Regions from separate parts of the Candidatus Nitrotoga arctica genome, predicted to be linked through region 2. Evidence: predicted binding sites of a transcription regulator. Region 2 holds the regulator's gene; the other holds the start of a gene.
What was found. Region 2 encodes sigma-54, which starts transcription at its own class of promoters, with help from an activator protein. Its sites were predicted from a motif close to TGGCACNNTTCCTGCT; they were not measured.
Positions count from the first base shown of each region.

Region 1: glnA (type I glutamate--ammonia ligase) is a predicted target of sigma-54. The motif match lies at 6,884-6,899, and genes of this name have one in related genera.

Region 1 covers NZ_OU912926.1:518,244-533,195, forward strand. The annotation lists gene MKZ32_RS02480 (PA4780 family RIO1-like protein kinase) at 1-717, shown strand, start outside; gene htpG (molecular chaperone HtpG) at 793-2,697, shown strand; gene MKZ32_RS02490 (YfiM family lipoprotein) at 2,925-4,175, shown strand; gene MKZ32_RS02495 (HIT family protein) at 4,192-4,602, shown strand; gene MKZ32_RS02500 (FGGY-family carbohydrate kinase) at 4,613-5,875, opposite strand; gene ppa (inorganic diphosphatase) at 6,035-6,583, opposite strand; gene glnA (type I glutamate--ammonia ligase) at 6,977-8,398, shown strand; gene MKZ32_RS02515 (2-isopropylmalate synthase) at 8,699-10,234, shown strand; gene MKZ32_RS02520 (ABC transporter ATP-binding protein) at 10,503-11,429, shown strand; gene MKZ32_RS02525 (ABC transporter permease) at 11,426-12,187, shown strand; gene queD (6-carboxytetrahydropterin synthase QueD) at 12,227-12,682, opposite strand; gene MKZ32_RS02535 (bacterioferritin-associated ferredoxin) at 12,906-13,217, shown strand; gene bfr (bacterioferritin) at 13,228-13,692, shown strand; gene MKZ32_RS02545 (hypothetical protein) at 13,847-14,020, opposite strand; gene MKZ32_RS02550 (hypothetical protein) at 14,191-14,952, shown strand, end outside.
Region 2 covers NZ_OU912926.1:3,248,160-3,263,111, reverse strand. The annotation lists gene hisD (histidinol dehydrogenase) at 1-656, shown strand, start outside; gene MKZ32_RS15125 (KpsF/GutQ family sugar-phosphate isomerase) at 756-1,742, shown strand; gene MKZ32_RS15120 (KdsC family phosphatase) at 1,742-2,260, shown strand; gene lptC (LPS export ABC transporter periplasmic protein LptC) at 2,257-2,850, shown strand; gene lptA (lipopolysaccharide transport periplasmic protein LptA) at 2,831-3,403, shown strand; gene lptB (LPS export ABC transporter ATP-binding protein) at 3,400-4,122, shown strand; gene MKZ32_RS15100 (RNA polymerase factor sigma-54) at 4,161-5,588, shown strand; gene hpf (ribosome hibernation-promoting factor, HPF/YfiA family) at 5,605-5,934, shown strand; gene MKZ32_RS15090 (PTS sugar transporter subunit IIA) at 5,986-6,441, shown strand; gene hprK (HPr(Ser) kinase/phosphatase) at 6,447-7,385, shown strand; gene rapZ (RNase adapter RapZ) at 7,389-8,258, shown strand; gene MKZ32_RS15075 (helix-turn-helix domain-containing protein) at 8,502-8,945, shown strand; gene MKZ32_RS15070 (transposase) at 9,151-9,555, shown strand; gene MKZ32_RS15065 (flavin prenyltransferase UbiX) at 9,820-10,419, shown strand; gene MKZ32_RS15060 (DNA replication initiation control protein YabA) at 10,611-10,805, shown strand; gene MKZ32_RS15055 (cell division protein ZapA) at 10,808-11,107, shown strand; RNA gene ssrS (6S RNA) at 11,124-11,300, shown strand; gene MKZ32_RS15045 (EVE domain-containing protein) at 11,508-11,972, shown strand; gene MKZ32_RS15040 (sulfite exporter TauE/SafE family protein) at 11,974-12,768, shown strand; gene dapF (diaminopimelate epimerase) at 12,881-13,711, shown strand; gene MKZ32_RS15030 (DUF484 family protein) at 13,721-14,341, shown strand; gene xerC (tyrosine recombinase XerC) at 14,346-14,952, shown strand, end outside.

The sequences.
Region 1 (14,952 bases), 2.7 Mb from region 2:
GCTAACAAGCGCAGCTTCCATCAAGCCGTTCACTACACGGAAGGCCGCAAGGTAAAAAACAGCCGTATGGCCCGTGCCATGGAAAAAGGCACTCGCTATGGGCGTAAAGAGCGGGAAGCCGCCTGGCAAAATGCCGAGGTCGACGCTTTGTACAAACTTGCCGCTGCAGGCGTGCGTGTTCCGCATCCCTATGGATTTTACGAGGGGGTGTTGCTGATGGAATTGGTGTCCGACGCGAATGGCGAGCCCGCTCCGCGACTCAATGATCTAGTTCTTACTGCTGAGCTTGCACGACAATATCACCAAATTTTGATCAGGCAAGTCGTGCGCATGCTGTGTGCTGGTATCGTTCACGGCGACCTTTCCGAGTACAACGTCCTCGTCGATAGCAATGGGCCCGTCATCATCGACTTGCCACAAGCAATCGATGCTGCCGCAAACAACAATGCCTGCAAAATGCTGGAGCGAGACGTCGATAATCTGGCAATCTACTTCGGCCAATTCGCCCCCGAACTACGTTCTTCCGATTATGGCAAAGAAATCTGGTCGCTCTATGAGAGCGGTGAACTACACCCTAAAATCGAACTGACGGGCAAATTTCAACGCAGCGAAAAGCAAGCTGACGTCGGCGCTGTAATGCGGGAAATTGATGCCGCTCGCGATGCCGACACTGCACGGCGACTCTTGCGACAAGCTGCGAAAGCAGATGGCAGATGAAATATCCCCTCTTGAAAATCCTGAGACTACCCCAACCTATGCGTGCGTCCTGTCTAAAAAATAACGGAGAGAGTAATGACCGATAATGTAACCAGCAACCGTGAAACCATGGGCTTTCAGGCCGAGGTAAAGCAACTACTACAATTGATGATTCATTCGCTATATTCGAATCGAGAAATTTTCCTGCGTGAGCTGATATCCAATGCGTCCGATGCCTGCGACAAGCTGCGCTTCGAAGGACTGCATAATTCAGCATTGTTTGAGAATGATTCCGAGCTGACTATCCATGTCAGCTACGATAAAGAGGCTAAAACGCTGACCATTAGCGACAATGGCATTGGTATGAGTCGCGACGAGGTCATCAACAATCTCGGCACGATTGCCAAATCCGGTACGCGCGAATTCTTTACACAGCTTTCTGGAGACCAGCAGAAAGATGCAAGCCTTATCGGTCAATTTGGCGTGGGGTTTTATTCGGCTTTTATCGTCGCCGACAAGGTCAGCGTGTTAACGCGCCGTGCCGGTGAGAAAATCGATCAAGGTGTAAGCTGGGAATCCGACGGTGGCGGAGAATTTGCCATTGAGATGGTCGAGCGAGCCCCACGTGGTACTGCTATTACCCTGCATCTGCGCGAAGGGCAGGAAGACCTGCTAAATGGCACAAAGTTGCGCACCATTATCCACAAGTATTCTGACCATATCGTTCAGCCTATCTTAATGAATAAGGAGGAATGGAAAGACAACGCACAGCAGGTGCTGGACGAAGAAGAGACAATCAATCAAGCTTTTGCGCTGTGGGCACGCCCCAAAACCGAGATCAGCGATGATGAGTACAAAGGTTTTTACAAACATGTAGGCCATGACTACGAGGACCCGCTGGCATGGACTCATGCGCGCGTAGAGGGACGTCAGGAATACACTTTGTTGCTATATATACCGGCCAGGGCACCCTTTGATCTATGGGAGCGCGATGCGAGTCACGGCATTAAACTGTATGTGCGCCGCGTCTTCATCATGGACGATGCCACCCAACTAATGCCGCATTACCTGCGCTTTGTGCGCGGTGTGGTTGATACCAATGATCTTCCGCTCAACGTATCACGCGAAATTCTGCAAGAATCGAAAGACATCGAAGCAATCCGTTCTGGCTGCACGAAGAAAGTGATTGGCCTGCTGGAAGATATGGCCGTTAAGGACCCAGAGAAATATACCAAATTCTGGGATGTATTTGGCCGCGTGCTGAAGGAAGGAGTGGGCGAAGACTTTGCTAACAAAGACAAGATCGCTGGCTTGATGCGCCTCGCCTCTACTCATACTAATTCGCCCGGAGAAACCGTTTCTCTGGCCGATTACATTAGTCGCATGAAGGAGGGTCAGGACAAGATTTATTACATCACTGCTGATACTTTTAATGCCGCGAAAAATAGTCCGCATTTGGAAGTATTTCGCAAGAAAGACATAGAAGTGCTGTTGCTGACTGATCACGTAGATGAATGGGTGGTGAGTAATTTATCCGCATTCGAGGGTAAGCCGTTGGTATCTGTTGCGAAAGGAGGGCTGGATCTCGGCAAGCTCGAAGACGAGGCAGAGAAACAGGAACAGGAAAAAGATGCCGGAGCATTCAAGGAGCTGACCGACAAGATTAAAGCCAGCCTTAGCGAGCGTGTTAAAGAGGTACGTGTGACTCACCGCCTGACCGATTCGCCAGCCTGCCTAGTGGCGGATGTTCATGACATCAACGCCAATCTGGCTCGTCTATTGAAGGCATCAGGACAGAAAGCGCCAGTGTCACAACCTATCCTCGAAATTAACCCCAGGCATCCGGTTGTGTTACGCCTGCAAGCCGAAGAGAACAAATTTGATGACTGGGCCTCGGTATTATTTGACCAAGCCTTACTGGCCGAGGGGGGTCAGCTTGACGATCCGGCCAGCTTCGTGAAACGTATTAATCAGCTGATGCTGGAGATGAGCAGCAGCTGACTCTGAATCGCTGGTTGGCAGGGTATGCTTGCGCGTCCTACCCTGCCAACCGAACGGCCAAGCACTAAGCATTTGCAAAACTTGGCAACATTACTGTTGCTAATCCGCCATTGTTATACAAGTTAGATCGGTACCCCGGATGCATTGATATTAAAATAATGCGACTGTGGTACCGATTTAACCTGGAGCGGATTTTTGCATTTTTGTAACAGCGTAAAAATAAACAAATGCGGACTATATTAATACTGTTCATCGTTATCGGGTTAGCGCTGCTATCTGCAATTTATTTAAGTATCGAAAAACAACCGCTCACCACAGGTATTGCCCAATTTACGCCAGCTCATATCGACCGCGCCAAAAACATCCTGTCTCGTAACGATCCGCGTAGAATGAAATCAGGAGTATTGCGCACCATTACTATTAGTCAAGAAGATCTCGACCTTGTAGTCAACTATCTTGCCAACAGCTACGGCAAGGGCAGCTCCAATATAGATTTACAGCAAGGCATGGCCAGAGTACGCGCAACTCTCGAATTGTCGCCCAATCCAATCGGGCGCTATCTCAATATCGACGCCAAACTTCGCGAAACGAAAGCACTCCCACGATTTGAATATCTCCACATTGGTAAGTTACCGGTGCCCGCGTTTGTTGCGGACTGGCTACTACAGTTCGGCATTAAGCAGTTACAAGCCAACAAGGACTACGGGGCAGCTGCCGATATCATCAAGAATGTGAGCACAAGCGATGACATGCTGCGTATCGTCTTCGAATGGAACGACGCGCTGCCCAATCAACTGAAGGCCTTGCTGGTGCCGCCCAAGGAGCAGGAGCGACTGAAGGCATATCAAGAGCGACTGGTCGAACTGACCGGCAAACCTGGTTCAAAACGCAGCCTGCGGTTAAATGAACTGATGCGGATGCTGTTCGAACTCGCCACGCAACGCACAAACAACGGCGGCGATCCAGCAGCGGAAAATCGTGCCGCGATCATCGTTATGGCGTTTTATGTAAACGGCAAAGGGCTTGGTGCCATTATTCCGGCTGCCATACAATGGCCCAAGCCGACTTCGCGCATTGTGACCCTGGGCGGACGCGGAGACTTCTCTCAGCATTTCACGATTTCTGCGGCACTTGCCGCTACTGCTGGCAGCCCGCTGTCGGATGTTATCGGCTTATACAAAGAAATCACGGATTCTCACGGTGGCAGCGGCTTCAGCTTCAATGACATCGCCGCTGATCGTGCCGGCACACGTTTAGGCGAACTTGCCACAACAAGTAACAATGGCGCGCAGAAAGTGCAGCGGCAATTTAATGCGGGTTTGCGTGAATCCGACATCATGCCGGAAGTGAAGGATTTACCGGAGTTTATGCAAGAAATCGAATTCAAACGCCGCTATGGCAGCATTGGCAGCCCGGCTTATATAAAAATGACCAACGAAATCGAGCGACGCATCGCCGTACTGCCTCTATATCGCTGACAATACGCACGAAAAAATGATGAGTTGCGAACTCTGTAAAACAACGAGCGAAACACTATTATGGCGCAGCGAGCTTTGTCGCGTGGTGCTGATTGAGGATGCCGATTATCCCGGATTCTGTCGCGTAATATGGAACCGCCACGTCAAGGAAATGACAGACTTGAATAATGAAGAACAGCATGCTCTCATGAATGTGGTATTTGCCATGGAAAGCGCGCTACGTGAAGTGATGCAGCCCGACAAAATTAACCTTGCCAGCCTCGGCAACCTGACACCGCACTTGCACTGGCACATCATTCCGCGCTATGCCCTCGACAAACACTTCCCCAACCCAATCTGGGGCACACCTCAACGTGCATGCATTCCAAAGCCACCGTTAGATTGGCAGGCTCGACTCGCAAAGAGCATATGTCAACGACTTCAATAACAACGAGCTTTTAGAGATTCCCGATTAATAAACCACGCTTGGCCAACAGGGCCGCGCCGTAGGCAGATTCAGTGTGTTCCGCTACCGACACTGGCACGCCTAACAAACGTTCGCGTATTTTCCCCCACACTTTATTTTTCGCTCCGCCGCCGGTAGTGGTAACGGATTTTAGCGGGCTTGCACCAAGTTCAGCCAGCTTTTTGTAACCCGCTGCTTCGATGCGGCTCAAGCCTTGCAACAAGCCATGCAAAAACAGTACGTCATCCGCGGGACGTGGGGTAAGACGGGGGGTCAAGGTGGGATCGTTAATCGGAAAGCGTTCGCCAGGCCGCGGCAACGGATAATAGTCAAGCAGGCTATCAATGGCCGGATCGATGCACTGGCTGAGTGCATCGATTTGCAGATCGCCAAAATATTGCCTTAGCACGCCGCCGCCAGCGTTGGACGCACCGCCCGCCAACCATAAATCACCAAAACGATGACTGTATACGCCATATTGCGCTGCTTCTACGCGTTGTTCCGAAAGTAGCTTGAGCACTATAGTCGTGCCGAGCGAAGTAACAGCTGAGCCGGGCTTATGCATGCCTGCGGCAATAAAAGCGGCGATACTGTCAGTGGTACCCGCATGCACTCTGCACGCCGGATTAATCTTGAAATGCTGTGCCACAAATGAGCTGATGTGAGTAATGTTTGCTCCGGGAGCGACAACTTGCGGCAACAAATTAGCATGCGGTAAATTCTTAATCCAATTCGGCCAGCATAAGCGCTCTGTGTCATAACCGCTCTTGAGCGCATTATGATAATCGCTGACGCCACCCAAGCCGGTAAGTAGCGCAACGAGCCAATCCGCCTGATGCAGAAAGTACGCTACGTTTGAAAGTTCGGTGTGGTTTGTCAGCCACAGGAATTTGGCTAATCCTGAGCTTGCGCTGCAAACAATGTGGCCAGGTGGGGCAAGCTGCTTTAGTTGTTCCGATTCTTCTCGTGCGCGGTTATCGAAATAGAGCAAAGCGGGAGCAGTCGGCTCCAACTCTTTATCACACAGTAATACTGTGGCAGAAGTAGCAGCAATAGCGATGCTTTGTAATTCAGCTGCAATAGTAGCCGGTAGACGTTTGAGCAGTGTATGCAGTGCTTCGCGCCAATTCAGATGAATTTGTAAAGCGGCATCAGGATAAAAGACATGATCTTCATGAGTAATAGCCCCAACTTTGTCCACAACACAAACGCGTGCGCCAGATGTGCCAAAGTCAAGACCGAGATAAGATTCCATGTATGAAGTTAAAAGAAGAAATCAAAGTTAACGTTAAGTTAAAAAAGTATCACCCATAAATACAAAAGCTTAGAAAATAATATGGTTCGTCTTACCTTACTAGATGACCGCTTTAAATTAACTCAATTTCCGTGTGCTTCTTGATTTAATAAAATTTCATTAGAACATCGGTTTTTTCTTGGCTGATTTATAACGCTTGACTCCACTCATGATCTCCGCCTTGGCTTCCTTGACCCCGACCCAGCCATTTATTTTGACCCATTTGCCAATTTCCAGGTCTTTATAGTGAGCGAAGAAATGCGATATTTGCGAAATCATAAGTTCCGGCAGGTCGGTATGCGATTTTATTTTGCGGTAAAGACTGCATAACTTGTCTACGGGTACAGCCAGTATCTTGGCGTCCTCGCCAGCTTCGTCAGTCATCTTCAACATGCCGACTGGTCTACAGCGAACCACCACACCCGTAATGAGCGGCACTGGTGAAATTACAAGCACATCTACCGGATCCCCGTCTTCCGACAACGTATGTGGAACATAACCATAGTTACACGGATAATGCATTGCCGTGGACATGAAACGATCCACAAACATGGCGCCAGTTTCCTTGTCCACTTCGTATTTGACGGGATCGGCATTCATGGGTATTTCTATGATGACGTTAAAATCGTTAGGAAGGTCGCGGCCAGAGTTTACTCGATCTAGATTCATTTCTATTCCTGGCTAAAAAAATGTTTATTATACCCGTGAGTCCGACAGATCAACCAGCCCGAACCTTGTCCAATGTGGTATGAGCTTGAAGCGAATAAAACCCAGATCAAGCTTCTATAAATACTAATTCGGCGAGATTATGACGATGACATACTTATCGCAACTTCTTCCATTTACATCATCAGTCAAGCACAAAAATAGTGCACGCACATGGCATACGCCCCAAAAAAGAGCGCACATTTAAATCCATTTATCCTTATGGATATGGCAAAATGCTCGTTTTAGCGGTGGAATATGAAGTGGAACGCTTCGTGCTTGATTCCCAAGTTTAAGTTTGTTTAATTTCCACTTTATTTTTTAGTTTAGTCGTTAACGTTTATGGAGAGAATTATTATGTCGAAGTCGGTTGCTGATGTTCTTAAGTTACTTAAAGACAATGAAGTTAAATTCGTTGATCTACGCTTCACCGATACCCGTGGCAAAGAACAGCACGTTTCTATCCCGGCACATGTGGTGTCAGATAGTGATGACTGGTTCGAATCCGGCCACGCCTTTGACGGTTCTTCCATCGCTGGCTGGAAAGGCATACAAGCATCCGACATGCTGCTGATAGCTGATCCTGCATCCGCTTTTCTCGATCCTTTTATGGATGAAACCACATTGGTGATGAGTTGCGACGTCGTGGAGCCATCCGATGGCAAAGGGTATGATCGCGATCCACGCTCTATCGCCAAGCGTGCTGAAGCCTATTTGAAATCCACCGGCTTAGGCGATATCTGTTATTTTGGCCCTGAACCTGAGTTTTTCATTTTTGATTCAGTGAACTGGCAAGTGGATATGTCTGGCTGCTTCTGTAAGGTTAATTCCGAAGAAGCAGCTTGGTCCTCAGCAGAAAAATTTGATCATGGCAACACTGGCCATCGACCCACGGTTAAAGGCGGTTACTTCCCAGTACCCCCAGTCGATTCACTACAAGACATGCGCTCAGCAATGTGCTTAATATTGGAAGAAATCGGCGTTCCTGTCGAAGTACATCACCATGAAGTGGCGACCGCCGGCCAATGTGAAATTGGCACGCGCTTTGACAGTTTGGTGCGTCGTGCCGATCAAACCCAGAAGCTTAAATATGTGGTGCACAACGTCGCACATCAATATGGCAAGACTGCGACCTTCATGCCCAAGCCGATTGTCGGTGATAACGGCTCAGGTATGCATGTACATCAATCCATCTGGAAGGACGGTAAAAACCTGTTTGCAGGCAATGGCTATGCCGGATTGTCCGAATTCGCCCTGTATTATATTGGGGGGATTATCAAGCATGCCCGTGCGCTTAACGCCATTACCAACCCCGGCACTAACTCCTACAAGCGTTTGGTTCCCGGCTTCGAAGCCCCGGTAAAACTGGCTTACTCGGCGCGAAACCGCTCTGCCTCGATCCGCATCCCCTTCGTGCAGAGTGATAAGGCACGCCGTATTGAAGTTCGCTTCCCGGACCCGACTGCCAATTCTTATCTGGCTTTCACCGCCCTGATGATGGCTGGCTTGGATGGCATACAAAATAAAATTCACCCAGGCGATCCTGCTGACAAAAATTTGTACGACTTGCCACCTGAAGAGGATGCAAAAATCCCAACCGTATGTTCCAGCCTCGAACAAGCTCTGGAAGCACTGGATAAGGATCGCGATTTCCTGACTCGCGGTGGTGTATTCTCTAATGACTTCATTGATGCCTACATTGAGTTAAAAATGGAAGAAGTGACCCGCTATCGCATGACAACGCATCCTGTTGAATTTGATATGTATTACAGCCTATAACGGTTAATATATTTGCAACGGGCTTCCCAGGGAAGCCCGTTCGCCCGGATGCGAACCGTTTATACGCTTGCTACAAAGCAGAGCGCAGATATTGCGTAAATAAACAAAAGCCTTTATATTCCAACTATGCACTTCTCTCGCCACATCTCGCAATTACACTCTACATCCAGCCTCCTGGCTGCGCTGCTGCTGCGCGTCGCGCGCTAAATATACCTCCCCATCGTTGTTGAAGCAGGCGGAATCCGGCCGAATTTTATTCGTCTGGATCGTGCGAATTAAATAATTGCAATGGAGTCCAGCATGAAAGAAAAATTAATAATATTTGATACTACCTTGCGCGATGGCGAACAAAGCCCAGGCGCGTCCATGACTAAGGAAGAAAAGATCCGCATCGCACGGCAATTGGAAAAGCTGGGCGTTGATGTTATCGAGGCAGGGTTCGCTGCTGCCAGTCCGGGAGATGCAAATGCAGTCCGCAGTGTTGCGCAAATCATCGAGAGTTCTACGATTTGCTCGTTGGCGCGCGCCACTGAAAGCGATGTCCGCGCTGCTGGCGAAGCGATCAAGCCAGCCAAATCTGGTCGCATTCACATTTTTATCGCTACTTCACCCATCCACATGAAAATGAAGTTGCGTATGCAGCCCGACCAAGTGGTGGAAGCGGCGGTGAAAGCGGTGAAGCTCGCATCGGAATATACCGACGATGTCGAATTTTCTGCCGAGGATGCGGTGCGTTCGGAAATGGATTTTCTCGTCCGTATTTTTGATGCAGTGATTCAAGCTGGAGCGAAAACTCTGAACGTGCCAGATACGGTTGGTTACAGCATCCCCGTTTTGTGGGGCGAGCGCATCAAACAGCTGATTGAACGCGTGCCGAATTCTGGGAAAGTAGTATGGTCCACTCATTGCCACAATGATCTGGGAATGGCGGTAGCCAATTCTCTTGCTGCCGTAATGAACGGAGCACGCCAGGTGGAATGCACAATCAATGGCTTGGGGGAACGTGCCGGAAACGCCAGTCTGGAAGAAATCGTAATGGCGGTTAAAACACGCCGCGATGTCTTCAATTGCGATTCACGCATCGATACCATGCAGATCGTGCCGACTTCCAAGCTTGTATCCAGCATCACCGGTTATCCGGTGCAGCCTAACAAGGCGATTGTCGGTGCAAATGCTTTTGCCCATGAATCCGGCATTCATCAGGATGGTGTGCTCAAGCACCGCGAGACTTACGAAATTATGCGTGCTGAAGATGTTGGCTGGAGTACGAACAAATTAACCTTGGGCAAACTTTCCGGTCGCAACGCGTTTCGTACCCGGTTGCAGGAACTTGGCATCGTGCTGGAAAACGAGGTGGTGGTGAACGATGCCTTTGCTCGTTTCAAAGAGTTGGCTGACCGCAAGCGTGAAATTTTTGATGAGGACTTGCAAGCCTTAATCAGTGAAAGTGTGGTAGCGCAAGTTAGCGAACATTATCGCTTGCTATCCTTGCGCGCACATTCGGAAACTGGTCTTATGCCTGTGGCGCAGGTGCGATTGAATGTAGGCGGAAAAGAATTAGTCGCCGAGGGTCAAGGAGGTGGGCCGGTAGATGCGACGTTCAAAGCCATAGAGCAGATCGTGCAAAGTGGCACCGAATTGCAACTGTATTCGGTAAACAACATCACCAGCGGTACAGATGCACAGGGGGAAGTGACCGTGCGGCTATCCAAGGGCGGTCGCATAGTCAATGGCCAAGGTGCAGACACTGATATCGTGGTAGCCTCCGCCAAGGCCTATCTGCATGCGCTGAATAAATTGAACAATGAAGCAGAACGGGCGCATCCACAAGTGTGATTTAGTTTGCTTCAGACATGAGCGGCACGTCAGTAGGCGTGCCGTTTTTTTCTGCCCCGGCACACGTTAAGGCCTCAATGCTAATCTTCATGGATACGGTGGAAGCCTATTTTGCAAATAGGCATTCATGTTTGATTGGGCCCAAGCATATATCTGTAGCCACTTTCCTTAAAAATATGAGATATATTGGTAAATCCAAAGGGTTGGACGCTTTAACTATTAATGTTCCAATAGCATAATGTTTCAATTGAAAATTTAAGGAGATTGCGTGCAGTCAGTTATCTCAGTCGAAAATCTCACAAAGACCTACGCCTCGGGTTTTATGGCCCTCAAAAGCATCAATCTGGAGATTCAGCGTGGAGAAATATTTGCCTTGCTGGGTCCAAATGGGGCAGGTAAGACGACACTCATTAACGTCATTTGCGGCATTGTTAATCCTAGCCAGGGCAAGGTTCTTGCCGACGGTCATGACATAGTTTCGGACTTTCGCGCGGCTAGATCAAAGATCGGCTTGGTGCCGCAAGAGCTTTCCACCGATGCCTTCGAAACCGTTTTTGCCACGGTGAAATTCAGTCGAGGCCTGTTTGGTAAACCGCCAAACCCGGCCTATATCGAAAAAGTGCTGCGTGATCTATCCTTATGGGATAAGAAAGATGCAAAAATCAGGACACTATCGGGCGGCATGAAACGTCGGGTAATGATTGCCAAAGCTTTGTCTCATGAACCCCAGATTCTATTTCTCGACGAGCCTTCAGCTGGCGTTGACGTCGAACTGCGCCGTGATATGTGGGAGATGGTGCGGGGTTTACGAAAAAGCGGCGTGACCATTATTCTGACCACTCATTATATTGAGGAAGCCGAGGAGATGGCCGACCGCATCGGGATAATTAGCAAAGGCACAATTATCCTAGTAGAGGATAAGGTCAGACTGATGGATAAGCTCGGCAAAAAACAGCTTAAGTTGTATCTGCAGTCTCCGCTAGCGCATATTCCCGAGGAACTCGCCGGATATCCACTTGAACTATCGGCCGACGGCAACGAGTTGATCTACATCTTTGACGCCCAGGGCAAACAGACAGGAATCGCAGATCTTCTACGACAGCTTGCTAAGCATGGGATCGACTTTAAGGACCTCCAGTCCAGCCAGAGCTCACTGGAAGAAATCTTCGTTAATTTGGTAAGCGGACGATTATGAATATTTATGCTATTCGCGCAATTTATTTTTTCGAACTGGAGCGTACCTGGCGAACGCTGATGCAAAGCATCGCATCGCCCGTTATTTCGACCTCGCTCTATTTTGTTGTATTTGGCTCAGCGATCGGCTCGCGCATGACTGAGATCGACGGTATCAGTTACGGGGCCTTTATTGTCCCCGGTCTGATCATGCTAGCCCTGCTGACGGAAAGTATTTCCAATGCTTCTTTCGGCATTTATATGCCGAAATTCTCGGGTACTATCTACGAGATTCTGTCCGCCCCTATTTCTTATGTGGAGATCGTCATTGGTTATGTTGGGGCTGCGGCCACCAAGTCAATCATCTTGGGCTTGCTCATTCTGGCCACGGCTCGGTTTTTTGTTCCGTTCGAGATCGCGCATCCACTGTGGATGATTATTTTCCTGGTACTCACTGCGGTTACCTTCAGCCTCTTCGGTTTTATTATTGGTATTTGGGCTGACGGATTCGAGAAGTTACAAATCATTCCCTTGATGATCATCACGCCGCTGGCTTTTCTGGGAGGAAGTTTTTATTCGATCAGCATGCTGCCACCCCTGTGGCAAAAAATCACACTGTTCAATCCGGTGGTCTATCTGATCAGTGGTTTCCGATGGAGCTTTTATAACGTTTCTGACGTCAACGTGGCCATCAGCGTTGGTATGACGCTGGTATTTCTTGTCGTGTGTCTCACAATCGTGTGGTGGATTTTCAAGACGGGATCCCGGCTCAAGAGCTGAATAATGCCAAAATTGTACAAATGCACAATCCAAAATTCATCAAAGTGAGCTTGTGTTGCGCAGGCAGTCTGCCCAGTTATTGGGGGTCTCGTAAATGCGCACGCGTTCCAGTTGCAAGTTATTCCCATAGCTATGGCGGTAGGCGCTGTCGAGCAGCTTGAATGCGAGCATGGCGAGATTTTCTGCGGTGGGTGGTACTTCCAGAACGACAGTTTTGTGATTGGGTATTGAATTCAGAAAATCCAATACCACTGTGTCACTGCGATATACCAGGAAGGCATGGTCCCATGCATCCACCAGTTGTTCCTTGGCTATGCGTTTCACTTCGGTGTAGTCCATTACCATGCCTTGTTCGGATAAGCCATCAGTGGTGATGATTTCGCCGGACAGGGTAATCTCAATGGCGTAGCGGTGACCGTGCAAATGCCGGCACTGGCTAGTATGGCTGGGAATGCGGTGACCTGCATCAAACTCTAGCCTTCGGGTAATTTGCATATATAGATGTGAGCTGTGTAGGTGTGTGGATTATAACTTGAATGCAGCAACCGCACGCCGTAAGGCGCGTTGCGCTTCTTGCTTTTCTCGGCTTTCTTGCATCTGCAAGAGGCTCGCCAGCCTATCCATCCAAGTTAAATTTTCCTCCCGATAATAAATTAGTTGCATTTTGTCTACTATTAAGTATCATTCTCATTATTGTTAACAAGTCAAATGAAAAAGTTTGATCAGAACCCGTCGTCCAGCATCAAGAAATAATTTTATAGCTGGACAACAAAAAGCTGATCCTCATAAGATAAAGGTCAGAATTATGTATATTTGTATTTGCAAGGGCATCACCGATTCCGCCATTCGGGAAGCCGTCTGCCAGGGCGCATGTCGTATGCGGGATTTGAAAACTTGTCTGGGTGTAGGTACGCAGTGCGGTAAATGTGCCTGCCATGCCAAGCAAGTTTTGAATGAGGTTCTGGCAGATTTAAGGCATATCAAAATAATTTCACATCAACCCAGCCGTCTGGTTGAGGCCATAATTTAAGGAAACCAACATGAAAGGTAATGCAGACATCATTCAGTTTCTCAATCGTCAGCTGAAACACGAGCTAACTGCCATTAACCAGTATTTCCTTCATGCACGCATGTACAAGAACTGGGGTTTCAATAGCCTGGGCAAGCACGAGTATGATGAGTCTATTGAAGAAATGAAGCACGCTGATATGCTGTTAGAACGCGTTTTATTTCTGGAAGGCCTGCCTAATTTGCAGGAACTCGGCAAGCTGATGATCGGCGAAAAAGCCGAGGAGTGCGTGGCCTGCGATCTCAAGCTAGAACTGGCCGCACGCGAAAATCTGGTAGTTGCAATGTCCGCCTGCGAAAGTGCTAACGATTATGTCTCTCGCGAAATTTTTAAAAAAATTCTGGAAGACACTGAAGGACACATTGATTGGCTGGAAACCCAGTTGGATGTGATGCAAAAAGTCGGTATCCCAAATTGGCTACAAAGCCAGATGTAATTGGTTATTGTTGCTCTCAATAATTCCGGCCAGCAGTTTTTGGGGCCTCAGCAGACCAAAATCAAAATTTTACTCCTGCAAACCGAGTCTACCGGGATTGGTGAGATATCCAATCCCCTCCTTCACGACCCAATGGTGTAATGCACCAACACCGTTAATCTTCCAGCTTACTGGTATCCACAACCGCCAGCGTGAACGCATTGCCAAGCTTTATGGGCGGGGATGAGTCGACACTAGTTTCGCCAGATCGGTATTGCATTCCTATAACCAAGCCGCGGCCTCGTATACCGGTATTCACCAACCAGCCTCTGCTATCTAATAGCGACATAACCCTTAAAATAAAATTACTCAACGGGGACAAAAAAGAAATCCAACTGGTTGATGCCGAAAGCACTCGCCTCCCGCCCCGGCAATAGATTCAAGGCTATGTGGGCTGTCGTACAGATATATACCGGCACTTCACTCCATAATTACTCCACTTAATTTTCTGGAGTTATCATGGCCCTTCCCAATGTAGCAATCACTGACGACTTAGGGCATGTACGCGCCCTGCCAAATGCAAAGCCCGACAACACACGAGAGGATACAAGTGCAGTGTCGTGGGGTGCCATAGTGGCGGGAGCTGCCGCTGCTGCTGCGCTGTCTCTGATATTGTTGATATTAGGAACTGGTTTGGGCTTGTCCTCAGTGTCACCATGGGCACACAGCGGTATTAGCGCAACGACCTTTGGAGTCTCGACCATCCTTTGGGTCACCTTCACGCAACTCGTTGCTTCCGGAATGGGTGGCTATCTCGCGGGTAGATTGCGAACAAAGTGGGTTGCGGCTCATACGGATGAGGTTTACTTCCGCGACACCGCACACGGATTTCTGGCTTGGGCCGTTGCCTCGCTGGTGACCGCCGCACTGCTGACATCAGTGATTGGGTCGATCATCAGTGGTGGGATTCAGGCTGGAGCCTCTGTGGCAGGTGGCATCGCCACCACGGCGACAGCCGCCAGAGCGGGCGGCGCTGCGGCGGCTGGATCCGAGATGGCGACATCCGGTAGTGACGGTGGGCCAATGGGCTACTTTGTGGATTACCTGTTTAGAAAAGACATGAGCACAGCTGCAAGCGCTTCTTCTCCTGCTGGAAGCGGCACCAAATCGGCGAGTGCCATGGAGGAAACCACTGTCGCGCCATCGTCCGAAGTTGCCCGCATCTTCATGAACACCGTCCAAACGGGAACTCTAGCTGTGGAAGACGTTAAGTATGTTGGT
Region 2 (14,952 bases):
GCAACGCTTACGTGGCCGCCGCCAAGCGCCGCGTATTCGGCGTGGTTGGTATTGATATGGTGGCAGGGCCATCAGAGATTCTGGTGATCTGCGATGGACAAACCGATCCGGACTGGATTGCGATGGATCTATTTTCTCAAGCAGAGCACGATGAATTAGCGCAGGCCATCCTGCTGACACCGGATGTAGCTTTCGCCACGGCCGTGGCGCAAAGTGCAGATCGTCTGCTGGCGCAGATGCCGCGCTGTGAAATCATTCGCACTGCATTAGAGAACCGCGGTGCTTTGATTGATGTGGCTGATTTGGATGAGGCTTGTGTTATCAGTAACCGTATAGCACCGGAGCATCTTGAGCTTTCAGTGGCTGATCCCCAGCAATGGCTGCCAAAAATCAAGCATGCCGGGGCAATTTTCTTGGGCTGTTACACTTCCGAGTCGCTTGGTGATTATTGCGCTGGTCCTAATCACGTCCTGCCGACTTCCGGCACGGCCCGTTTTTCTTCCCCGCTGGGAGTGTATGACTTTCAGAAACGCAGCAGCTTGATTCAAGTATCCGCGCAGGGTGCAGGGATGTTGGGCGAAATTGCAGAAGTGCTGGCCTTGGGTGAGGGCTTGCATGCACATGCGCAGTCCGCCCGGTTCAGAATGGGCTCGTGAAGTTGTTGAAAATAAGACGTCTCATTTGAGATTGTTCGCGTCCGCACTGTTCTTTCAAAATTGCACTACACCCGAATGGCACTGTTATAATTCGTCACCATGAACAAAGCCATCTTCGCCACCCCACGTGCACTTGATTTAGCTCGCGAGGTATTACATATTGAAGCCGCAGCTGTATTGGCTCTTACGCAACGCATAGATGAAAATTTTCTGCAGGCATTAAATATCATTTTAGCCTGCGAAGGCCGTGTGATTGTAAGCGGTATGGGTAAGTCTGGTCATATTGCACGCAAGATCGCCGCTACACTGTCTAGCACGGGTACTCCAGCGTATTTTGTACATCCCGCCGAAGCTAGTCACGGCGATTTAGGCATGATCACTGCTAAAGATGTGTTTATTGCGTTATCGTATTCCGGAGAAAGTCAGGAATTACTTACTATCGTGCCAGTTATCAAACGTCAGGGAGCACGGTTGATTAGTCTGACCGGCAATCCGCGATCTAGCTTGGCAGAGGCGGCAGACGCGCACCTCGATGCTGCGGTGGACAAGGAAGCTTGCCCGTTAGGGCTTGCTCCTACCGCCAGTACTACGGCAGCGCTGGCATTGGGTGATGCACTGGCCGTGGCGCTGTTGGATGCCAAAGGGTTCGGGGAGGAAGATTTTGCGCGTTCGCACCCTGGCGGAAGCTTGGGTCGCCGTTTGCTTACCCATGTGCGCGACATTATGCATTCCGACAAGGGGGTTCCTGCGGTGAATCAAAATGCAACGCTGGCCGAGGCAGTGCTTGAAATCTCGTGCAAAGGGTTAGGCATGACCGCCATTGTAGATGATGCTAGGCAGGTGCTGGGCATCTATACTGATGGAGATTTACGCCGCACGTTGGAAAAACGTGTTGATTTCACCACCACTACAATCAGCTCCGTCATGTCGCGCAATCCGCGCAGTATTAAGCCGGATGCACTGGCAGCCGAAGCGGTGCAGATCATGGAACAATATAATATTAGCCAGATGCTGGTGATAGATTCCAACAATAAGCTGGTAGGCGCTCTGAATATGCATGATCTGCTGCGTGCGAAAGTGATTTGATGTCGTTAAGTCAAGCACAGTCCATCCGCCTCATCGCCTTTGATGTGGACGGCATCATGACGGATGGCGGCCTCTATTTAACCGACTCCGGTGAAGAGTTTAAACGCTTCAATTCGCTTGACGGACATGGCTTAAAAATGCTCAAAGCATCCGGTGTGGAACTGGCCATTATTACTGGTCGGACCTCCCGGTGCGTAGAGCTACGCGCGCACCACCTTGGCATCTCGCACCTGTATCAAGGTGTTCATGACAAGCTTGCTAGCATGCAAAAAATGCTTGCTCAGCTCGATCTGCCCTTGGATGTCGCCGCATTTATGGGTGACGACGTAATGGATCTACCGGTAATGCTTCGTGTCGGGTTGGCTATCAGCGTGCCGAGTGCGCCGCAAACGGTGCGCGATCGCGCTCACTATATTACCGAGCGAGACGGCGGGCATGGCGCGGTACGTGAAGCATGCGAATTGCTGATGTCGGCGCAAGGCACGCTAGATGCGCAACTCGCGCCTTATTTGGCATGAATTATTCAATTGTTATTGACCGTTTGCGCGCTTGGTTCACCGGTTTACCGTTGCTATTGCTGCTACTGGGCGCAGCTTATTGGCTGAATCAGCAAGTACAGCCGCTACCGTCCGCACCCGACAGCAGCAAGCGCCACGATCCAGATTTTATTGTTAGTAAATTTGTCGCTACCACGCTGAATGAACAGGGCAAACCGCGTTTCGTGATGGCTGCAAAAACAATGCTGCATTACCCGGATAACGATAGCACGTACCTGGAAGCGCCTGTACTTACCAGCTTTGATTTAGATCATCCTCCCACGCATACTTCTGCAAATAATGGAATGGTGTCAGGCAAGGGCGATGAAATATTTTTACGCGATAATGTAAAAATCGTGCGTCCTAACAGTACCAAGCAAAGAGACATGATATTCACCACTACTTATCTGCATGTGATCCCTGACCGTGGCTTGGCCGAAACAGACCAGCCTGTCACTATGGTTGATGGACGTAACATTGTGCACGCAGTAGGCATGAAATTTGATAATAAAGCGCATATAGTAAAACTGCTTGCGCAAGTTAAAAGTGAATATGTGCCCGACAAAAATTAAATATGCCGCTTTGCTCTGCATAGAGCTTATCTGTCATGTGCCAATCAGCCAAGCGGAACTTGCCGACCGTGATAAGCCGATGCATTTGGAAGCAAATCAGCTCAGTATTGATGATGTCAAACAAATTAGCGTCTTTGAAGGCAAGGTGCAGCTCACTCAGGGCACGATGGTTATTAACGCCGACAAAATTGTCGTAGTACAAGACAAGGAAGGATTCAAGCACGGTACGGCCACCGGACAACTCACCAGCTTTCGTCAGAAGCGCGATAATATTGACGGATATGTAGAAGGGTATGGCGAGCGCATTGAATATGACACCAAGACTGCAATCATAGATTTCTTCGGTCAGGCGCGTGTAAAGCAGGATCAGGATGAAGTGCGTGGTGAACATATTACCTATAACTCCAAAACTGAGATATTTCAGGTGAACGGTACCTCCAACAAGGGACGCGTGCGCGCTATCATCCAACCAAAAAACAAGCGCTCTTCAGTGGGCGAACCGCTGTCAATCAAGCCGACAACGATACTAACCAAGCCTAACGAACATCAATGAGCGAGCTGCGCGCCGTTGCACTGAAAAAGCGCTATCGATCCCGCACCGTAGTGCATGATGTTTCCCTGTCGGTACAGAGCGGTGAGGTAGTGGGACTGCTTGGCCCTAACGGTGCTGGAAAGACCACTTGTTTCTACATGATTGTCGGGCTGGTAGCTGCAGACGGAGGCGATATTTTCATCAATGGACAGAACATTACTCATCTCCCCATTCATCGTCGCGCGCGTTTGGGGTTGGGCTATCTGCCACAGGAAGCATCTATTTTTCGCCGCCTAACGGTCGCGCAAAATATTCAGGCTGTGCTGGAATTACAAGATTATGATAACGATGAAATTCAAGCACGGCAGGACGAGTTGATGGAGGATCTGCATATTACTCATATACGAAACAATCCAGCTGTCAGCCTGTCCGGGGGCGAACGACGACGTGTCGAAATCGCTCGCGCGCTGGCCACCAATCCACGCTTCATTCTGCTGGATGAACCGTTTGCGGGGGTGGATCCGATTGCCGTGCTGGACATTCAGAAAATCATTCGTTTTCTTAAAGAGCGTGACATTGGCGTGCTGATTACTGACCACAATGTTCGCGAAACATTGGGAATCTGTGACCGCGCCTATATTATTAATGCCGGGTCGGTAATGGCGGAAGGCAAACCTGATGAAATCATTTATAATGAAGGTGTGAGAAAAGTATATCTCGGCGAGCATTTCAAACTATAAATGCACACTATGCGCCGCTCTTGTCCGTAAATTTCGTAATGAAACCCACATTACAACTTAGGCAATCCCAGCAACTGACGCTTACCCCCCAGTTGCAGCAAGCCATACGCCTGTTGCAACTATCCACTCTGGAAGTCAACCAGGAAGTGGCACGCTTGCTGGATGATAATCCATTGCTCGAACGCGAAGATGAAGACGCTATGCAGCCCTATGCACATGGAGATGCTGCCTCTACCGCCGCTGTGGATAATACCGAAGTCAAAGATGAAATGCCGCAACAGGCCGATGAAGAATGGGTAAAAGAAGACTGGAATGAATCCTCTTTTTCCGCAGCCAGCGGGCCGGATGATGAAAAAGAAGCTCGTGCGGAAGTCGCGGCGGATACCCCCAGCCTGCGTGAGCATCTCATCTGGCAACTAAATATGAGCCAGCATGATGTGCGCGACCGAAAAATTATCAGTCTGTTGATCGACGCATTGGACGGCAACGGTTATCTGGCGCAGCCGTTGGAAGAAATTGTCGAAATGCTACCAGAACAACTCGACATTACTTTGGATGACTTGGAAACTGCACTGGTGCAATTACAGCACCTGGATCAGCCAGGCATAGCCGCCCGTACCTTAAGCGAATGTCTGGCGCTACAACTCAAAGCGCTCCCGGAGGATACCCCATGCCGTGATCTGGCACTGCGCTTGGTGTCGCAATACCTCAACCTGTTGGGTGCGCACGATTTTGCCAAGCTGAAGAAAGTCCTTCGTTGTGACGATGACGCATTGCGCACCGTGCAATCGCTCATCACCCATCTGCAACCAAGACCTGGCGCTGAATTTGAACAGCGAGCTGCAGACTATGTCGTACCTGACGTGGTGGTAGAATTCCGCCACGGTAACTGGCATGTACGACTAAATCAGGGCGCTATGCCGCGCCTGCGCGTTAACCAAATGTATGCCAATATCTTGCAACAGGGCAATGAAAAAAACGTACAGCAGCTGGCTGGTCAATTGCAGGAAGCGCGCTGGTTTATCAAAAATTTGCAACAGCGTTTCGATACTATTTTGCGTGTATCGCAGACAATTGTTGATCGCCAGCGCAATTTTTTCGAGCACGGCGACACAGCTATGTGCCCGCTGGTACTGCGCGAAATCGCAGAGCAGCTTGATCTGCATGAATCCACCATCTCCCGCGTGACTACGCAAAAATTCATGCTCACCCCGCGCGGCATCTATGAACTCAAATATTTTTTCTGCAGCGGAATCGCGACCGAAAGTGGCGGTACGTGTTCTTCCACGGCGATCCGCGCACTCATTAAGCAGCTTGTCAATCAGGAAGACGCACGTCACCCCCTAACCGACAGCCGCATGTCTGGAATCCTGGCACAGCAGGGCATATTGGTTGCCCGGCGTACCGTGGCAAAATACCGGGAATTGCTGAATATCCTCCCCGTTAATCTTCGTAAATCACTCTAACCATAAGGAGCAGGCCATGAACCTCAATCTCAGCGGACACCATTTGGAAATTACCCCCGCCATTCGCGAGCACGTGGTAAGCAAACTCGGCAAAATCGAGCGTCACTTTGACAATATGATTGATGTCAATGTCATTCTTTCAGTGGAAAAATTAAAACAAAAGGCCGAGGCTAACGTCCACCTGAGTGGCAAGACAATTTTTGTGGAATCTGATGATACGAACTTATATGTCGCGATTGATAATCTGATCGAAAAACTTGATCGTCAAATTATCAAGCATAAAGAAAAACATGCTGCTCGTCGTCATGATGAGTCCGGCAATCCTCCTGCAGTGGGACAAGAATGATAGCAGGGCGGTTTACGGCCGCCCTTTCCTTATTTTTGAAGTGCTTGAAATATGAACCTGATCAGTAAAGTCCTGCCCCTTGAGAACGTCATACTGGACGCCGATTCAACCAGTAAAAAACGGGTTTTCGAAAGAGTGGGGGTGTTATTTGAAAACACTCAGAAAATCGCCCGTAGTCAAGTATTCGATAGCCTGTTTGCGCGCGAAAAGCTCGGCTCGACTGGCTTGGGACACAGCGTGGCTATCCCGCACGGCCGCATCAAGGGTCTGCGAGATGCGATTGCCGCTTTCGTCAAGACACAAGCATTGATTCCGTTTGACGCACCGGATGGCCAACCGGTAAACCTGATTTTTGTGTTATTGGTGCCGGAACGGGCCACCGATTTACACCTGCAACTACTTGGCGAACTGGCGCAAATGTTCAGTGATAAAACCTTCCGCGAACAAATACAGAATAGCAATGATGTAGCGGTAATCCATCAATTGTTTACTAACTGGGCGATGTAACAGAAATGGCACAGGTCAATATCCAACAGTTGTTTGAGGACAAACAGGAGCAGCTGGCATTGAGCTGGGTAGCCGGAGCGAATGGTGCTGCGAAGATACTTGATAGTGATTTAGTCAGTGCCTCTAACAATGGTTTGATTGGTCACCTCAATTTGATCCACCCGAATTGGGTGCAGGTATTGAGTGAAACCGAACTCGACCATCTTCAGGGACTTTCATCCGCCGCGTTCGCAGAAGCGCTGATGCAACTTGAACGTGGCGGTACGTTATGCCTGATCGTGGCTGGCACGGATAAGATCCCGCAAGAGTTGATCATTTACGCTAATCGCACACATACACCGTTGTTCCGTTCTCCTTTGCCCAGCGTACATTTGATGTGGCTGGTGCGTCATTACATTGTCAAAGCGCTGGCGGAATCGACCACGCGCCACGGCGTGTTTCTTGACGTATTGGGGGTGGGGGTGCTGGTTACGGGTGATAGCGGCATAGGCAAGAGTGAACTGGGACTTGAACTTATTACACGCGGCAACGGCTTAGTGGCGGACGATATTACCGAGCTGTACCGTATTTCTCCGGAAACGCTGGAAGGGCGCTGCCCGGAATTGTTGCGTGACTTCCTCGAAGTGCGGGGGTTGGGTGTGCTCAATATTCGCACCATGTTTGGCGAGACCGCGGTGCGACGCAAAAAAAGTTTAAAACTCATTGTCCACCTGCATCGCCCTGTACGCGGTGATCTTTCCCATCTGGAACGCTTGCCGCTAGCGGCTAGTCATGAAGAAATCCTTGGCGTGAAGATTAGTGCGGTGAGCATCCCGGTCATGGCCGGGCGCAACCTTGCGGTGCTGGTAGAAGCGGCAGCGCGCAATTTTGTGCTACAGCAACGCGGTATCGACAGCATGCAAGAATTTATCAGCCGTCACGAGCAGCAAATGCAGGAACAATAAATCATGCAATTATTTTTGATCAGCGGCCTCTCCGGTTCTGGAAAAAGCGTGGCGCTCAAGGCGCTGGAAGATAGCGGCTACTATTGTGTGGACAATCTGCCCGCTGCGTTGTTGCCGGTCCTCGTGGAAAATTTGCATCAGACTGGTAATACACGCATTGCTGTCAGCATAGACGTTCGTAGCGGTGATAGCGTGAAACAACTGCCGCACTATATTGAACGGCTTAAGCAACAGGGTATAGATGTGCACTTGCTCTTCCTTGACGCGCAGACCGATACGTTGGTGAAACGCTTTTCCGAAACGCGTCGCCGTCATCCGCTGCGTAATGCCCTACCTCCGGCGCAGACCAATGAAGGGCTTACCTTGCCTGAATGCGTACAACTCGAGCGCGAAATGCTGGCCGAGATCAGCAACATCGGCCATCGTATTGATACCAGTGAGCTCGGCGCCAATGCCTTGCGTGCATGGGTCAAAGATTTTAAGGGTGTTGACCGTGCACGCATTACTTTACTGTTCCAATCGTTCGGTTTTAAGAATGGTATTCCGCTCGATGCTGACTTGGTGTTCGACGTGCGCTGCCTACCCAATCCACATTACGATCCCGTGCTGCGGCCACTAACTGGACGCGATGCGGCGGTAATTGAGTTTCTCGAACGCAACCAAAATGTACAACAAATGTGCGAAGACATCCGCAGTTTTGTCGAGAGGTGGCTACCCTGTTTCATCGCTGATAACCGCAGCTATCTCACCGTTGCCATTGGGTGTACAGGTGGTCAACATCGCTCGGTGTACTTGGTGGAAAAGCTTGCTCGTTGTTTTAAATTGCAACAGCAAGTGCTGTTGCGTCACCGCGAATTAGGTAACACTTATTGATTTTGTGTAATTTATGACACATTTCATTACAGTAACTGTCAGTTCCGTGCAGGAGCAAATCCAGGCTTCTTAGAGTACGTTGATTTAAACCCACTGAATGTATTTTGGTCGGGAATGACGGGATGTTGCTTAGCCTTGCCATTCATGATATTCAATAATCATGTTGCTACTAGTATCTAAACTCATAAATAACGAAACATATATTATACTGTCGCATACCCACCCCATGATGAGGAGCCTGCCATGCGACAGACTGAACTGTATCTTACCGACGAGGATCGTGAGTTGATCGAGACATATCGTACAAAGGGTTTGCACCATGCCCGAGAAGTCAATCGGGCACATATTTTATCTGCCCTTGATCGCGGGATCCCCGAAGCCCAGATCATGGCAGTTCTCGGCGTTGGACGAACCGCCATCTGGCGGACACGAAGCGCATATCTGGAGGATGGTGCCGAATATGCACTGTGCGATGTCGCGCGTCCCGGCAAGCCTCGGCAGTTTGCTACCGACGTCGAGGCGAAGATTACCGCTCTGGCCTGCTCGGAGCCGCCGGAAGGTGCCAGGCGCTGGACGCTCGAGTTGCTGGAACAGGCAGCGCAGAGGCAGGCGGATATTGGTCCGATCAGCCGCGAGACTATTCGCCGGCTGCTAAAAAAAACTGTCTCAAGCCATGGTGCAAGGTGATGTGGTGCATTGGCGCTTTGACCGAAGAATACCGGCAGCGAATGTATGACCTGCTCGATCTTTATGCCCGTCCGTTCCGGGCGGAAGAACCCGTGGTCTGTTTGGACGAGAAGAGCAAGCAGCTGCTCAAGGATACGCGGCCCCCTTTGCCAACCCAGCCCAACTCGTCCGCGAAGCAGGATTACGAGTATGTCCGCGCCGGTACTTGCAACCTGTTCGTGGCGGTCGAGCCAAAAGGAGGTCGGCGGACGGTCGTGATCACAAGCAGGTTTATGTCACGGCGCAGCGTATCCATCTGGTGATGGACAATCTCAACACCCACTTTCGCAAGTGCTTCGAGGAAGTGCTCGGTGCCAAGGAAGCAAAGGCACTGCTGCGACGTGTAGTCTTTCACTACACGCCGAAACATGCCAGTTGGCTCAACATGGCTGAAATCGAAATCGGTATTCTTGACCGCCAGTGCCTTGATCGACGCCTGCCAGACCGTGTTACGCTCACCGCCGAAGTGAATGCTTGGCAGTTGCGCCGTAACATGGAGCAACGTGGCATTGAGTGGACGTTCACTCGGCAGGATGCAGATACAAAAATGGCTAGACATTATGTTTTGTAATTAATGGGTTGTTATACTAGTACCCATAAAGTTAGGCGATTGGATCGTCTTTTGCTCGGGTGTTCTGCATTACATGGATCACCGTCACACTATGGCAAGGTGGTGTAGCGGGCAAAGCTGTCATTCGCAAGCAGCGGCAAAATGTTGAGTGAAGTGCCGCTATCGTGTAACAAAATTATTTCTGTGCCCGGCTGATCGCAGCACATTATCTGGATGAATCAAACATTGAGCTCGAAGTACCCAAAATAATTGAGTGAAAAGCACATGAAAACTATTGTACTCGCTCTAACCGGCGCATCCGGCTTACCTTACGCCATGCGACTACTGGAGTGCCTGCTGCAAGACGGTCAGCGCGTGTACCTGGTTTATTCCCAAGCGGCACAAATAGTCGCCAAACAAGAGTTGGATTTTGTGTTGCCCAACCGTCCGCAAGATGCGGAAAAAATATTGGCGGAACGACTCGGCAAAGTCAGTGGCGAACTGCGCGTGTTTGGGCGCGATGACTGGTTTGCACCCATGGCTTCAGGCTCTAATCCTGGCGACGCGATGGTAATTTGCCCCTGTACTATGGGTACGCTGGCAGCGGTGGCGGCGGGGTTAAGCGACGACCTCATCACCCGTGCAGCCGATGTTATGCTAAAGGAAAAGCGTCCGTTGATTTTAGTGCCGCGTGAAACACCGTTTTCCGCCATCCATCTGGAAAATATGCTTAAGCTTAGTCACGCTGGTGCGGTCATTTTGCCGCCCAATCCGGGCTTTTATTATCACCCGAAAAGTGTGCAAGATTTGGTAGATTTTGTGGTGGCAAAGATACTTGACCACCTGGGAGTGGAGCATAGGTTAGTGAAGCGGTGGGGGGAATAATAATAGGTTGCGTTGAGGACTGAAGCACAACTAGTGTGACTTGCAGTCATCCACTGATGATGAAAGAAGAAACTATGGTTGGAAGGTGGCGATAGAGCGCGTACGTTAAACCGGCCATTGACGGGGCAATTTAAAATTATTGTTGGCTATTCATTTGACTGGTCAGGTTTTTTTAAACTATAGTTCGCTTCATGCAAGCAGAATTAGACGTATTGGAAAGCAAGTTGGCTCAATTGGTGCAATTGACTATACGTTTGCGCGAAGAAAACCATCATCTGCGTAAAGAATTGGCTCAAGCGCTGAGCCAAGGCCGTCAATGCCACGACAAGATTGACTCTGTCAAGTCGCGTTTGGAACGACTGCTGGCGCAATTACCTGAAGAATAAACATGAGCAGTGAGAGTGCAAGAACGCTTAATGTCACGATCCTCGACCGGGAGTTCCGCGTCGTCTGCTCGGAAGTGGAACGCCCAGAATTGCTTGATGCGGTCGCTTATCTTGATAAGAAAATGCATGAGATTCGTGATATTGGTAAGATCATTACGATCGAGCGTATCGCAATCATGTCTGCCTTGAATATTGCTCATGAACTACTGACCACACGTCTCGGTTCTGGTTTTGACATGAGTGAATTTAAGCGTAGAATGGAACGTATGGAGGCAACTATCGATGCGGTACTGACTGAATAAGATGAGTTGTTTTAGGTTTCCCCTGCGGTGTTTGTCAGGCTCATAATTCTTTGGACCAATAAGCTTTGCTTAGGTCGTGACCCTTAATGTTACTGTTGTGCGCATCCCTTGCGGATGTACCTGATGTAACTGGGAACCGGCTCTCTTGAACCCAGGTTCAAGATGTTGGGTCAACGGCACAGGCGGGGGTCTTTATTTTAAATGCGGCTTATGCCGCATTATTTTTTTATCGTGTGCCAAGCATAGCGCGTTGCGCGTAAGCGCAACTTGACTGACTGTGGTGGTCAGTGGCTAAAAAGGTGACTGGTGAGAGCCGCCTCTAGACTTCTATCAAGCTATCGTTTCCTCCGGAACACGCTCACAGAATGATTCACTTTATTTGAATTAGAAATGGAATAACGTGCGTTATTGGCTAATGAAGTCTGAACCGAGCGACGTCAGCATAGATGACCTCGCTAACCTGCCTGACCAGACCGTGGCATGGTACGGTGTTCGTAACTATCAGGCGCGTAACTTCATGCGCGATCAGATGTGCAAAGGCGACGCGGTGCTTTTCTATCATTCCAATTGCGCTGTGCCCGGCATCGCGGGCATCGCGCGCGTTTCCAGCCCTGCTTATCCCGATGCAACTCAGTTCGACCGCAATAGCAAATATTTTGATCCCAAGGCCACGCAGGAAACGCCGCGGTGGTTTAATGTAGATGTGCAATGGGTAAAGAAGATTGAACCCATTTCATTGGCAGAGCTGCGCCGCCATCCACAATTGGAAGGCATGCGCGTTTTGCAACGTGGCAATCGATTGTCCATCACACCGGTTGATCCCGCCGAGTGGAGGTTCATTCTGAAGCATCTGGTACGCGATTAATATGGAATGGGCTTTCGCCTATCTCGCGCTGGGTGCATTGGTTGGGCTATTTAGTGGAATGTTCGGCATTGGTGGCGGAACCATTTTAGTACCCGTATTGCTGATACTGTTCAAAATGCAGCACTTCCCTGCCCCCTATATCATGCATTTGGCGCTCGGTACTTCTATGGCAACCATTCTGTTCACGTCCCTCGCCAGCATGCGCAAACATCACCAGCATGGTGCGGTGAACTGGGTTGTGGTTCGTACCATGACTCCCGGCATTTTGTTCGGAACAGCCCTGGGTGCACTATGCGCCGCATATGTTTCGCCGCGTAGACTAGGAATATTTTTTGCTTTATTTGTATATTTTGCAGCAATTCAAATTCTGTTTGAATTACGTCCGCAAGCCTCACGTCAATTACCCGGCATGACCGGCATGACGCTGACGGGCATGTTCACCGGCTGGATCAGCAGCCTAGTATCTATCGGCGGTGGTACGGTTGTAGTCCCGTTTCTAATTTGGTGCAATGTGCCAATACGCAATGCAATTGGTACCTCTGCAGCGATCGGTTTTCCAGTCGCCATAGGTGGCACAACCGGCTATATTGTTACTGGCCTTAGTTCCCATACACTACCCTCTCCTAACCTGGGGTTCGTGTACTTACCGTCGTTATTGTGGATCGTACTTGCCAGCGTTATTACTGCGCCGCTTGGCGCAAAGACGGTACATCGCATGAAGATTGGGCTATTGCGCAAACTTTTCGCAATACTGATGCTGGTACTAGGGACACATTTGCTAATAAAATTTATTTAGCACTAAAATTACGCAAGCCTACGGGGGTAATTCGTAGTTCAATTAAGATTTTTACCAACCCTGGTTCAGATAAAATTTTTTAAATGTGGTGCTTTATGCATTGGATGAAGAGATGAGATTAAAATTCACCAAGATGCACGGTGCCGGTAATGATTTCGTAGTCCTCAATGGGTTGCGCCAGCGCATCCAGCTTACACCGGAGCAGCTGCGCCTATTAGCCGACCGACACTTTGGCGTGGGCTGTGATCAAATCCTGCTAGTGGAAAGTGCACAGCATCCCGATGCGGATTTTCGTTATCGCATCTTCAATGCGGATGGCGGCGAGGTGGAACAATGCGGCAATGGCGCGCGCTGCTTTATGCGCTTTGTACACGATCACAAACTGACACATAAGCGTGAAATCGTGGTAGAAACAAAAAATGGACTGATTACCCCGCGCCTTGAGGACAATGGTCAAATTACCGTAAACATGGGCGCGCCGATTTTCGAGGCTGCACGCATTCCATTCCTTGGCAGTAGCGATGCTGTGATCCAAACGCTAGAAGTAGCAGGCGAGACAGTGCAGATTACTGCACTATCGATGGGTAATCCACATGCGATACAGGTGGTAACTGATGTGGAACATGCACCAGTCGCTACACAGGGAGCGCTCATGGAGCGTCACCCGCGTTTTTCGCAACGAGTGAATGCAGGCTTCATGCAGATAGTGGATCGTAAACACATCAAATTACGCGTGTATGAACGCGGCGCTGGTGAAACTCTGTCCTGCGGCACTGGCGCGTGCGCCGCAGTGGTAACCGGCATCCGTCGCGGCCTGTTGGACGCGCGGGTGAATGTTGCCACGCGCGGTGGGGTGTTGAACATAGCTTGGGCCGGAAACGGCACACCGGTATTTATGACCGGACCAGCGATTGCCGTATTTGAAGGCGAAATAAATTTATAAGAGGACGACATGAAATCCGCAGACATCGCACTATATTTACAAAATAATCCACAGTTCTTTGAAGATCATGCCGATATGTTGGCGGAAGTCACTATCCCACATCCTTACAGCGGACGCACCATTTCATTAAGTGAGCGGCAGTTACTGACTCTGCGTGAGCAGAACAAAAACCTGGAAAAAAAACTGCACGAGATGGTAATGCTTGCTCAGGACAACGACTCATTACAGCAAAAAGTACATCAATTCACCCTCGCGTTATTTGGCGTGCGTGACCTGATGAATTTGCAGAATGTCATTACGCAGAATTTGCGTGAAATTTTTGCCGTGCCACATGTTGTGTTGCACATTTGGAAAGGATTGCCGCCCAGCTTGGAAGTACTTGCCTTTGTGGACCAGCAACTGCAACCCGTCTGTGTTCATCACGCTCTTCATGAAACTTTGGCCTGGTTTGGCGAAAGCGCGGTTCATTTGCATTCGTTTGCTTATTTACCGCTGCGGGCGGATGAACAATCCATTGGTCTATTAATATTGGCTAGTGAAGATGCGCAGCGCTTTTATCCCGGTATGGGTACTTTGTTTCTGCAGCGTATTGCGGAAATTGTGAGTAGCGCGCTACGCCCCTCACTATAAAGCGATGATAAACAGTACCGCGCAGGCTGCCACTTTCAACCAAGTTGCAATGCACGGATTTCTCGACCATCTGCGTAACGAGCGCCGTTACTCCCCACTGACTGCGGAAAATTATTCTCGCGATATTCGCCGTTTGTTTAAACTTGCTGGTGTTACACCACTAAACGAACTTAAAAACCATCAAATTCGCCGTTTCGTAGCACAATTGCATGGTAGCGGTTTGGGTGGCAAGAGTTTGGCGCGCATGCTGTCGGCATGGCGTACCTTTTATTTTTATCTAATACGCGACCACCAGTTCAAAGATAATCCGTGCATCGGGCTGCGTGCGCCCAAATCGGCGCGCAATCTGCCACATGCACTTTCCCCGGACGAAGCTGTGCGCATGGTGGAGTTACCCACAACAGGCGACATTCTAGCGGTGCGCGACAAAGCGATGTTTGAGTTATTTTATTCTTCTGGCCTGCGCTTGGCAGAGCTGGTCAGTCTCGATCCTGTTGCACTTGACTTTGCAGACGCAGCTGTACGCGTTATCGGTAAAGGCGCCAAGACGCGCATCGTACCGTTGGGCAGCTATGCGATCTCCGCGCTGCAAGCTTGGCTGGCGCTGCGCG